One region of the Halomonas sp. 3D7M genome, then DNA from elsewhere that is predicted to be linked to it. Evidence: predicted binding sites of a transcription regulator. Region 1 holds the regulator's gene; the other holds the start of a gene.
What was found. The regulator sigma-54, encoded in region 1, starts transcription at its own class of promoters, with help from an activator protein. The targets are predictions, from matches to a motif close to TGGCACNNNNNTTGCTNT.
Positions count from the first base shown of each region.

Region 1 (6,758 bases):
ACGGTTGTCGACGATGCTACCGTTGCTGACTGCCGTGGTTCGTTAAGCGTGGACGATGAAGGCACGCCAGGGCAATACACGCCGCTGATTGAAGACGGTATTTTAACTGGCTATATGCAAGACAAGCTTAATGCACGGTTAATGAATATGGCGCCAACGGGTAATGCGCGGCGTGAATCTTTTGCCCATTTGCCGATGCCGCGTATGACCAATACTGTCATGCTGGCAGGCCAGGATGAACCCGCCGACATTATCAAAAGCGTTAAGCGCGGTATCTATGCGGTCAGCTTCGGTGGTGGTCAGGTCGACATTACATCAGGTAAGTTCGTATTTTCCGCTAGCGAAGCCTACCTCATTGAAGATGGCAAAATTACTGCGCCTGTTAAAGGAGCTACCTTGATTGGCAACGGTCCTGAGGCAATGGGGCGTGTTTCAATGATTGGCCATGATATGGAAATGGATACAGGAATAGGTGTCTGCGGCAAAGAGGGGCAGGGAGTGCCGGTAGGCGTCGGTCAGCCCACCCTTAAGCTGGATGAGCTGACGGTCGGCGGTACCCAGTCTTCGTGACTTGATTGCCATCACTAGGTCTGTATGAGTTGGTCTTAATGACCTAGTCCTTATGAACCAGTCCTTATGAACCAGTCTTTATGACCCAGTCATTGAGACATACAGGGGTTAGAGTGCCAGCGTATCGCGTAAGTGTTTGAACAGCTTGCGCGAGCTGGTCGGCGGTTTACTTTGCTCACGCTCTTTACGCGCATTGCGTACCAGTTGTCGTATTGCCTGGCGATCAGCGTTAGGGTATTCCGCCATAAATAGATCGACAGCGCTGTCACCTTCTTCGACTAACCGGTCGCGCCATTTTTCTAGCCGGTGAAAGGCATGATCGCGCTGCTCTTTTTCCTGCTCGATAGCGTCGAAGACACCCTGTATGGCAGTAAGGTCCTCTTTGCGGATAAGCTTGCCCACATATTGCATATGGCGACGGCGGCCTTCATGGGAGCGGATGCGCGAGGTTTCTTCTATGGCGCGTAACATGTCGTCAGAGAGCGGAAATTTTGCGCGCTCGGCAGGTTTCATCGCGATAAGCGTTTCGCCAAGCGCCTGAAGGGCATGCATTTCCCGCTTGAGCTGAGATTTACTGGGGCGCTCTTCTTGTTCATCAATATCGAAGGGCTCGGGGCGTTGCTTAGGCATACTAGAACTCACTAATTAGTTTCGTTTGCAGCATTATATCAGGCTGCGACCACAACATTGATCCGCCAATGCGATTCAGGCGAAAAGGAGGCCAAAATGGCACAAGCATTTGATGCAGCGGCCCAGCAGGTACTGTTAACCCAGCGTGCTGAAGAGGCGCTTGCGCTGGCAAAAAAATTAGGCGCAGATGCTGCTGAGGTAGGCGCTAGTGTAGATCAAGGTCTTGGGATAAGCGTGCGTCTTGGTGAAGTTGAAACTGTTGAGCTTTCACGTGATCAAGGGATTGCCATTACGCTATATGTTGGGCAGCGCAAGGGCAGCGCCTCGTCTACCGATGCCAGCAGCGCGTCAATTAAAGCCACGGTAGAGAAAGCCCTGGCAATTGCCCGTTATACGGGGGAGGACCCTGCCGCAGGGTTAGCAGATGCGTCGCTAATGGCAACTGACCTACCTGACCTTAAAGTGCATTATCCCTGGGCGTTGACGACCGATGAAGCAATCGATTTGGCGCTGGCATGTGAGCAAGCGGGGCGTGATGTAGCGGGAATTCATCAGTCGGAAGGCGCTTCGCTATCCAGTGGTGAGGGAGTGCGAGTTTACGCGAACAGCCACGGCTTCCTCGGCACCCAGAAAGGCAGTAGCCATTCACTTTCCTGCATGCTGATTGCACAGGATGAGAAGGGCATGCAGCGCGATTACGATTATACCTCGGCACGTAATCCTGCCATGCTTCGAGATCCTGCGGAGGTTGGCCGCGAAGCGGCATCACGCACGCTACGTCGGTTAGGCGCTCAACGGCCGCCAACAGGCACCTTCCCGGTGCTGTTCGACCCGTCACTTTCCAGTGGCTTGGTAGGTCACTTGATGGGGGCGTTGGCAGGTGGGGCGCTTTATCGCGAATCCTCTTTCTTATGTGATCGTTTAGGTAGCCCGCTATTCCCGAGCTGGTTTGGTTTGGAAGAACGGCCTATGGAGGTGGGGGCGACGGCTAGCTCGCCGTTTGATGCTGAAGGCGTTCAGACTCGCAACAATCGCTTTATTGATCAGGGTAGTGTGGCCAGCTATATGCTGTCTGCTTACAGTGCGCGGCGTTTAGGCATGCAATCGACAGGTAATGCAGGTGGGGCACGCAATTTACGTTTGTTAGCGCCGCTGACGCCCCGAGATGATTTGCTGAAGCAGATGGGGCGTGGCATTTGGGTGACTGAGCTAATGGGGCAGGGGGTTAACGGCGTGACTGGCGACTATTCGCGAGGCGCGGCAGGCTTCTGGGTAGAAAATGGCGAAATACAGCACCCTATCGAAGAATTCACTATTGCCAGTAATTTGAATAGCATGTTTGCTGGCTTGGTCGCCGTCGGTGATGACATCGATACCCGTGGCAGTATTCACACGGGTAGCTGGCTAATTGATGCAATGACCGTCGCTGGTAACTAACAACTGAGCTAACAGCTCAGTTAGCACGTGTTTTGCTGATGTTAGTGGTCTTCGTCAAAACGTGCGTCGAACAGCGCTTCAATCGCCTCTAGTGCTTGTTCGGCGTCGTCGCCTTCCGCATGAACTCTAAGTTCAGTGCCACAAGGGGCGGCCAGCATCAATAACGACATAATGTTGGCCGCATCTGCCATTTGTTGTTGTTTGTAAACGTGAATGTTGGCCGAAAACTGTTGGCCACACTTGACGAGTTTTGTCGCTGCGCGAGCATGAAGGCCGCGCTGATTAGTGAGTGTTAAGGTTCTTTCTGGCACTCTGGTTCCTTTTAGCCGAGTGGGGTCGTGAAGAAAAGGCGTTGCTTATTGCGCGTTTGTTGAAGGCGCGGATGTGGAGGGCTGCTGCTCACTGAGGGTGTACTGCAAGCCTAGCTCACGATGACGGAGTTGAACCTCTCCCGCTTGTTTTACCAGCATTTGCGCCAGTTGTTCCACCATAAAGACAGAGCGGTGCTGCCCACCGGTACAGCCAATCGCAATCGTCATATAACTGCGTTGGCTATTTTGGTAAGCGGGTAGCCACTTTTCCAGCCATGTCTGGATATCATTGCGCATTTCTTCTACGACAGGATATCCCTTCAGAAAGTGGATGATATTGGCATCACGGCCAGTGTATTGGCGCAGTGTAGGATCCCAGTACGGATTTGGTAGGCAGCGCACGTCAAAGACGAGGTCTGCGTCAAGTGGGACGCCCCGTTTATAGCCAAATGACTCTAGTGTCAGGGTTAATCTATCTTCACGCTGTTGGGCAACCTGATCCGTTATCCGGCGGCGCAGGTCATGAACCGACAGACGCGATGTGTCGATCATCAGGTCAGCCAGATCACGGATGTCGAGCAGGGTTTCTTCTTCTTTATTGATGGCCTCTTCAAGCGTCATGTCACTATCACGCGTAAGAGGGTGGCGACGACGCGTGGCTGAGTATCGCTCAAGAAGAATTCGGGCATCGGTGGTTAGATAGATAACCTGGAAGTGAATGCTTTTCTGACGCAAAGATTCAAGCATTTTTGGCAGTTGCTTTAGTGCAGCAGGTAAATTGCGCGCATCGATACTTACCGCTAATTGGGGGCGTGCCCCTTGCTCACGAAGCTCATCCACCAGGGAGCCGAGTAGCATGGCGGGCAAGTTATCGATGGCACAATAGCCAAGATCTTCTAACGCTTGTAAGGCGATAGATTTACCGGACCCTGAACGGCCGCTAATGATCACCAATTGCATAGAGTTTCTCTTGGCATGCCAATAAAAATGGAGGTAAACGTAGGCAGTGTCTAGCGGTGGACTATTTAAGTAACAGGTTGTTCACGAATTTTTGCTGTTATAAGGTCCAATAGCTCACGTTGGCTAGCCGTTCTACGAAGCTGCTGACGTGTGTCAACGCTGTTCATGATAGACGCCACTTGCCCTAATAAGGCTAAGTGCGTGTCGTCCGCCTCTTCGGGTACTAAAAGTACGAAAACAAGGTCGACGGGATCGCCATCAATAGCATCGAAATCTACAGGCTCGGCTAACTTTAAAAAACCAGCGATAGGCGAGCTGCAGTGAGGGCTACGGGCGTGAGGAATGGCAACGCCGTTGCCTATTCCAGTGCTACCCAAACGCTCACGACCAATCAGGCGGCTGAAGACTTCTTGGCTATCTAGGCTTGGCGTGTTTTGCGCAATAAAGGTGCTGAAAAATTCCAGCACCCTTTTTTTGCTGCCCCCGGGGACGTCATACAGCACGCGCTCCGGGGGAAGTATGGTTTCCAACGTCATTGAGTTAACGCACGCCAGCGCCTTGGGCGCGAGCTTGTGCTTTTTCCTTGTGTTTAACGAGTTGACGGTCAATTTTGTCCGCTAGTGCATCAATCGCAGCATACATATCATTGTCTAATGCTTCTGCGTGTAGATCGGCACCTGCAGCATGCAGGGTGCAGGCAGCTTGCTGACGCTCCTTTTCAACAGATAAGGTCACTTGTACGGTGGTGATATTGTCATAATGGCGCTCAACGCGTTCCAGCTTCTCATTTACATAGTCACGCAAGGCGTCAGTCAGATCTACGTGATGACCAGTGATATTTACTTGCATTGACGTGCTCCTTATCCATCGGACTGTTCTTCGATTGTAACCCTTTTTGCGCTATTGCAAAGCCCCTAGACAGACTTTGTCTCGTTAGCACTGTTTTATTAGCGTAAACGGCGGCGCTCGCTTGAAGAGGGAATACCCATTGATTCACGATATTTGGCCACCGTTCGCCTTGCTACATTAATGCCACCCTCTTCCAATAGCGCCACGAGGCGGCTGTCTGAGAGCGGTTTGCCGGGCGGTTCATCTTGCACCAGTTTTTTGATTCGAGCCCGGATGGCGGTGCTGGAGTGACTGTCGCCGCCGTCCTGGCCACTTACTTGGCTGGAAAAGAAGTATTTGAGTTCGAACACACCGCGCGGGGTATGGATATATTTCTGGGTGGTGACCCTGGAAATAGTAGATTCATGCATTTCAACGGCGTCTGCGATATCGGCTAAGATCAGCGGTTTCATGGCTTCTTCACCGTGTTCCAGAAAGCCTATCTGGCGAGCTATGATTTCTCGGCCCACCCGCAGTAGCGTATCATTTCGACTTGAAAGGCTCTTGATGAGCCAGCGCGCTTCCTGGAGATGCTCTTTTAAAAATTGGTTATCTTGGCTCTTGTCAGCCCGTTTGATGAGGCTTGCGTAGTCAGGTTGAATGCGCAAGCGCGGCAGTGCCTCTGGGTTTAGCTCCAGGTGCCATCCTTCGTGGTCATGGCGGACGACTAAATCTGGCGTTACGTAGCTGTCATCTGTGTCGCCAAAGGCGCTCCCGGGGCGAGGGTCCAGGCTGCGGATCAAGCGGATTACGTCATCAAGCTGCTCATCATCTAGACTTAACCGCCGCTTTAGCAAACGCACATCATCTTTACCGAGCGCTTCAAGAAATTGACGCACTAAGCGCTTGGCAGGCATCAGCAGCGGTGTATCTTCGGGTAGTGAGGCGAGCTGCAGCATTAAGCACTCCCGCAGGTCGCGAGCAAATACACCGGTGGGCTCAAACTGTTGAAGGCGCAGCAAGGTTGTTTCAACTTCACGCTGGCTAAGGCCTTCATGCCCTTGGGCTTTAAGTCCTTCGCGAATGTCATTGAGAGGTTGAGTTAGGTAGCCGTTGGCATCCAGTGCATCGATGAGGCTTTCAGCAATGGCATGGTCGCGTGGTGAAAAATCTGTCATGGCGAGTTGCCAAAGTAAGTGGCCATGCAAACTTTGACCAGCGGCTTGACGCTCAAAGTCAGGCCCCTCGCTGCTGGCACCATGGCTACCTAGGTCTTGATAAGTGTCTGACCAGTCACTGTCAGTTGAGAGTTCGTTAGGAATGCTTTCGGACCATTCAACTTCCTGGGGTTCACTAACGGCCTGTTCGCCGAACTCATCTTCCTGCTCAAGCATTGGATTGGCATCAAGTGCTTGCTGAATTTCTTGACGGAGGTCCAGCGTTGATAGCTGTAACAGGGCGATGGCCTGCTGCAGCTGAGGTGTCATGGTCAGCTGTGTACCGATACGCAATTGAAGAGAAGCTTTCATGACCATCTGAGAACCACTCGTTAATCAGAAAGCTCCACCCTAGTGCGAGTTATGGCTTGGTGCAAGTGCAATAACTATGCCACCACTACTATTTTTTTTGCAGGTGGCTGTTTACAGGCGGAAATCAGCCCCCAAATAAACGTCTCTTACCCGCTGGTTGTTGAGAATTTCCTGAGGGGGGCCACTGGCGATGATATGACCGTCACCTACAATGTAGGCAATATCGCAAATATCTAGTGTTTCCCTGACGTTATGATCAGTGATTAGTACGCCGATATGGCGTTTTTTGAGGGCTCGAATGATCGTTTTAATATCACCCACTGAGATCGGGTCAACGCCGGCAAACGGCTCATCAAGCAGAATAAAGGCAGGCTCTGTCGCGAGGGAGCGTGCGATCTCAACACGTCTACGCTCTCCGCCCGAAAGACTCATGCCGAAGTTGTCACGAATGTGCGTGATGTGAAAATCTTCCAGTAGCGACTCAAGGCGCTGC
Region 1 covers NZ_JABUZF010000259.1:18,167-24,924, reverse strand. Annotated here, with positions in the region: gene tldD (metalloprotease TldD) at 1-570, shown strand, start outside; gene yjgA (ribosome biogenesis factor YjgA) at 679-1,200, opposite strand; gene pmbA (metalloprotease PmbA) at 1,297-2,637, shown strand; gene INT22_RS16800 (HPr family phosphocarrier protein) at 2,679-2,948, opposite strand; gene rapZ (RNase adapter RapZ) at 2,994-3,908, opposite strand; gene INT22_RS16790 (PTS sugar transporter subunit IIA) at 3,974-4,444, opposite strand; gene hpf (ribosome hibernation-promoting factor, HPF/YfiA family) at 4,449-4,757, opposite strand; gene INT22_RS16780 (RNA polymerase factor sigma-54) at 4,856-6,271, opposite strand; partial or broken gene lptB (LPS export ABC transporter ATP-binding protein) at 6,377-6,758, opposite strand, start outside.

Region 2 (4,360 bases), on a different contig from region 1:
TTCAAACAGCGTGCCGCTTTGATTCCAGCTTGGCTCGCCCGCCGTTAACGCGGCGTCCAAGTGAATATGCGGTTCAATGAACGGCGCGCAAAGCAGCTTGCCGCCCGCATCAATTTGCCCATCCCCCGCCGTTTGTGGCGCGTCTTGAGCGGTAATCGCTGTGAACGTACCGTTCTCAATCTCAAGCCGGTAAAGCTCGGGGCGCTGGCGTAGGCGGGCGTTAATGATCTGCATGCTCATATAATTAGTGACTCACTTATTGTTTGGCAGTCGAAGGGGAAGTATCACTTAGCGTAGCGTGGTTTAAACGAAGCAGTACAGCGTAGCTAACTGCCGCTACCACGACACCTACCAATGGGGGGAGCAACGGGGAGAGGTAAGCGGCTCCAGCGCCTAATGCATAGGCGGCTAACCCTCGGCGATTAAAATTGGGTAACTGAGTGGATTCCAGAGTAGGGTAGCGGCCTTTATGTTTGAGCCAGAAGTCCGCCATGATCACCCCGCCCATGGGAGGAATAAAGGTGCCTAGCAGTACTAGAAAGGGAATCAGTAGGTTATACATACCGCCTACTGCCAGTACGGTACCAATCGCTGCGCCACACACCGTGACTAAGCGGCGTTTCTCGGTACGCAGCAAATTGCAGCCCGCTACGGCAAAGTTGTAGATGGTGTTGTCCTGGGTGGTCCAGATATTTAGAAACAGCATCAGCACCGCGATGGTGACAAAGCCCTGCGCGATCAATACATCGACGATGTCCGCCTGCTGGTAAATCATGGTACCCAGTGCGCCGGTCAGCACCATTAAGCCGTTGCCCACAAAAAAAGCCGCCAGAGTCGCGATCACGGCAATTTTCGGCGTCTTGGCGAAGCGGCTCCAGTTAGTCGCTTGGGTGCCTCCGCTAATAAAGGTGCCAATGATGACGGTAATCGCTGCCGCCACGCTCATGCTTTCCGTGGGCGTTTGCTGGCTTAGTCCGGCAAATCCGCGTGCATCCACCAGCCCGGTGAACAGGCTAATCAAGATAAACAGCATCATGGCGGGCACGGCAAAGCGCGAAAGCCAGTCCATACCTTTATAGCCAATCATGGCCGTCACGCAGAAACCAAACCCAAATAGCACCATTAAGGGGATTTCCAGCCATTCAGGCATCCCTGTGGTGCGTACTAACACTAGGGCAATCGTCGCGGTGCCCCAGGCGTACCAACCAATCTGCGTAAAGCCGAGAATAAAATCGGAAAGTTTGCTGCCTTTTTCACCGAAGCAGAAGCGTCCCATCAGCACGGAGTTAAGGCCGCTTTTACAGGCAATGTAAGCAAGAGCTGCCGCGTATGCGCCCAGCAACAAGTTACCCACCAGTATGATCCAGAGCAGTTGGCCAATCGGGAACGATTGGCCAAGCGAACCACCGGCCCACATGGTGGCAGTGAAAAAGGTAAAGCCGAGTAGCACAACGGAAGTGGAGAGCAAGCCCTTACGGGCGCTAGTGGGGACTTCACTTAGCGGATAGTCAGAGTGGTGCATGGGGAGACTCCAGGTGAGTATTATTATCCTAGGAACCTCTGATTAACTATTGCGCTTGGCCATACTGCGTTAAAAATCGCCTCAAAATGCTCATTTACAACCCGTAAACTCCGCTTTTTCGTTGATTTTTTCCTTGTCTGGCCTGCGCTCATCACATTAATCAGAGGCTCCCTTGTTATATAAGCAACCTGCGTGCCAAGCTTAGCTCCCCAAGGCGTTTAAAGCGTACTCTCCAACAACCCCCGCATTAACGTTTCGATCATACTCTCGTACTCGTCTGCTAATGAGAATTGCTGCGGGTCTTGTAACCAATCAAAGCAAATGCCGATTAAAAAGCTATGGTACTGGCGCCGGGCGCTGGCGGGGGTGAGGTCAGCGCGTAGATGGCCGGTTTGCCGGGCTTTCTCAAACAGCTGCTCAACCTGCATTTCGGCATGCTCAGAAAGCCGAGTGATCATGCTGATACGTGGATGATCATCTTCCAGCTTTTCGCAGCGATGCAGCACGATGGTGGCGGCGCGCTGTAACGGAAGATTATGGCAGATAGCGCCAAGCGCACTCAGGGCAATCTCTTGCAGGCATTTGGTGGGGGTGTGGCCCAGTCGCAGAACAGCATCATCGACAATTTCATCGAGCGGCACGCGAACACGCTCTAGCAGGGCATCGAATACCGCCGCTTTATCCTCAAAATGCCAGTAAATCGCACCACGGGTAACGCCTGCTGCTGCGGCAATATGGGCCAATGTAGTACGCGAAACCCCTTGAGCGAGAAACTGAGCTTCTGCAGCATCAAGAATGGTCTCGCGGGTGCGTTCAGCCTCAGCTTTGCGGCGTGACATAGCGGCTCCTAACAAAAAAGTGCACTTATATTGGCATTACTGAATGGCAAAGTCGCCAGTAGGCGATTAGTATACACATTCACTGACATTCATGAATGTCAGTGAATTTTTTATGACTGCGTATTGATAACACCACCGAGGAGTCCGCTGTGCGTAACACTGTGATTCGATTGCTTCCAGCGCTGCTGGCCCTGCTGCTGGCAACAGGTGACGCTTATGCCGAGAGCCAGAATGAACCTCTTCCTCGGCCGGTGAAGCTGATGACATTAGAAGCGTCTGGTGCCGCGCTGCAGCGCCAGTTTCCTGCGCGCGTTGAAGCCACTACACGCAGCAATCTATCGTTTCGCATGGCGGGTGAGCTGTTAGAGATTAACGTGACTCCCGGTCAGCGGGTAACGGAAGGCACCCTGATCGCGCGTATTGATGATCGTAATATGCGCAGTGAATTAGATAGCGCTCGTTCGCGCTTAGAGCTAGCGCGGGCCACTCACGAACGCATGCGCTATACCCTAGAGCGTGGAGCGATTAGCCAAGCACGGTTTGATGAATCAGAGGCGGAGTTGCGTGCCGCTCGGGCGACCTTTGAACAGGCCGAAGAGCAACTGGAAAATACCCAACTGCGCGCACCTTATGATGGTGTGATTGCCCAGGTGCCGGTAGATAACCGGCAGATTGTCCAGGTGCAGGAAACCGTGGCGGTGATTCAGCAGCCAGGGCAGCTTGATGTGATCTTTCATTTACCGCAGCAAATCGTTCAGCAGATACCGCGCAACGACGAGGTGACCCCGTTTGAAATGGCGATGGCCTTTGAAGTGCGGTTTGGCAATAGCGAAAAACCTTACCTTGCGCAGCTGGCGTCTTATACCACCCAGGCCAGCGCCCAAAGTTTGGCCTATGAGGTAACGCTTCGGCTACCGCAGCCCGACGATATCACGCTGCTTGATGGCATGAGCGCCACCGTGCGGCTTGATTTAGGCCAACTATTACCCGCGTCTGAAAGTCTTGTTTGGCATTTGCCGCCTGACGCCATTAGCTATCCAGGTGAGAACTCGGAGCAGGCGGTGGTGTGGCGTTTTCAGGCGCCGGACCGTTTAGAGGCGGTGCCAGTCGAGGTGGGACGTTTAACTTCTAAGGGGTTAGAGGTGAGTGGCGAACTAGCCGCGAATGATCGTGTGGTGGCAGCGGGAGCCCATCGTGTCAGCGCTGATATGCGTGTAACACCATGGGAAAAGGAACAGGGGCTCTAAGATGGTTGATTACTTCTTACGCCACCGGGCCGCTAGTTATTTAATGACCGTGGTACTGCTCTTCGGCGGGGCGCTCGCTTTCACTGGCATGGGGCAGCTTGAGTTTCCTGAATTTACCATTCGCAATGCGCTAGTCACCACCCAGTATCCTGGTGCTACGCCAGAAGAGGTGGAGCAGGAAGTCACCTCGACACTGGAAGAAGCCATTCAGGAAATGCCCGCGATTAAACGTATCAGCTCGGTGAGTTCTAACGGGTTTTCTCAAATTACCATCGAGCTGCAAAGCACGGTGCAAAACGATGAACTTCAGCAGCTTTGGGATTCGTTGCGCCGTAAAGTTGGCGATGCGCAGGCCGCCTTGCCGCCAGGCGCCAGCCAGTCACGAGTTAACGATGACTTTGGCGATGTGTTCGGCTTGATGATTAACCTGACCGGTGATGGCTATGCCATGCCCGATTTGAAAAGCCAAGCCGAGTTCCTTAAGCGTGAACTCGCCTTGGTCGACGGCGTTGAAAAGGTGTCGCTGGCGGGGGTGAGAGAGGAGCGCATTTTCATTGAAGTCGACCGAGAGCGGCTACGTGCGCTGAACATTCCGCTAAGTTCACTCCAGCAATTGCTGAATACGCAAAATGCCGTAGTGGACTCGGGTCACTTGAAGCAGGGGGGGCAGCGTTTCCGAGTAACGCCTTCGGGTAGTTCCGCCGATATTGAGGATTTACGCGCGTTAATCGTTAGTGAAGGTAACGGCGAGC
Region 2 covers NZ_JABUZF010000035.1:17,327-21,686, forward strand. Annotated here, with positions in the region: gene codA (cytosine deaminase) at 1-240, opposite strand, end outside; gene codB (cytosine permease) at 257-1,522, opposite strand; gene INT22_RS00830 (TetR family transcriptional regulator) at 1,741-2,361, opposite strand; gene INT22_RS00835 (efflux RND transporter periplasmic adaptor subunit) at 2,511-3,608, shown strand; partial or broken gene INT22_RS00840 (efflux RND transporter permease subunit) at 3,610-4,360, shown strand, end outside.
Region 2: a site for sigma-54 is predicted at 1,703-1,720, ahead of codB (cytosine permease). Genes of this name have one in related genera too.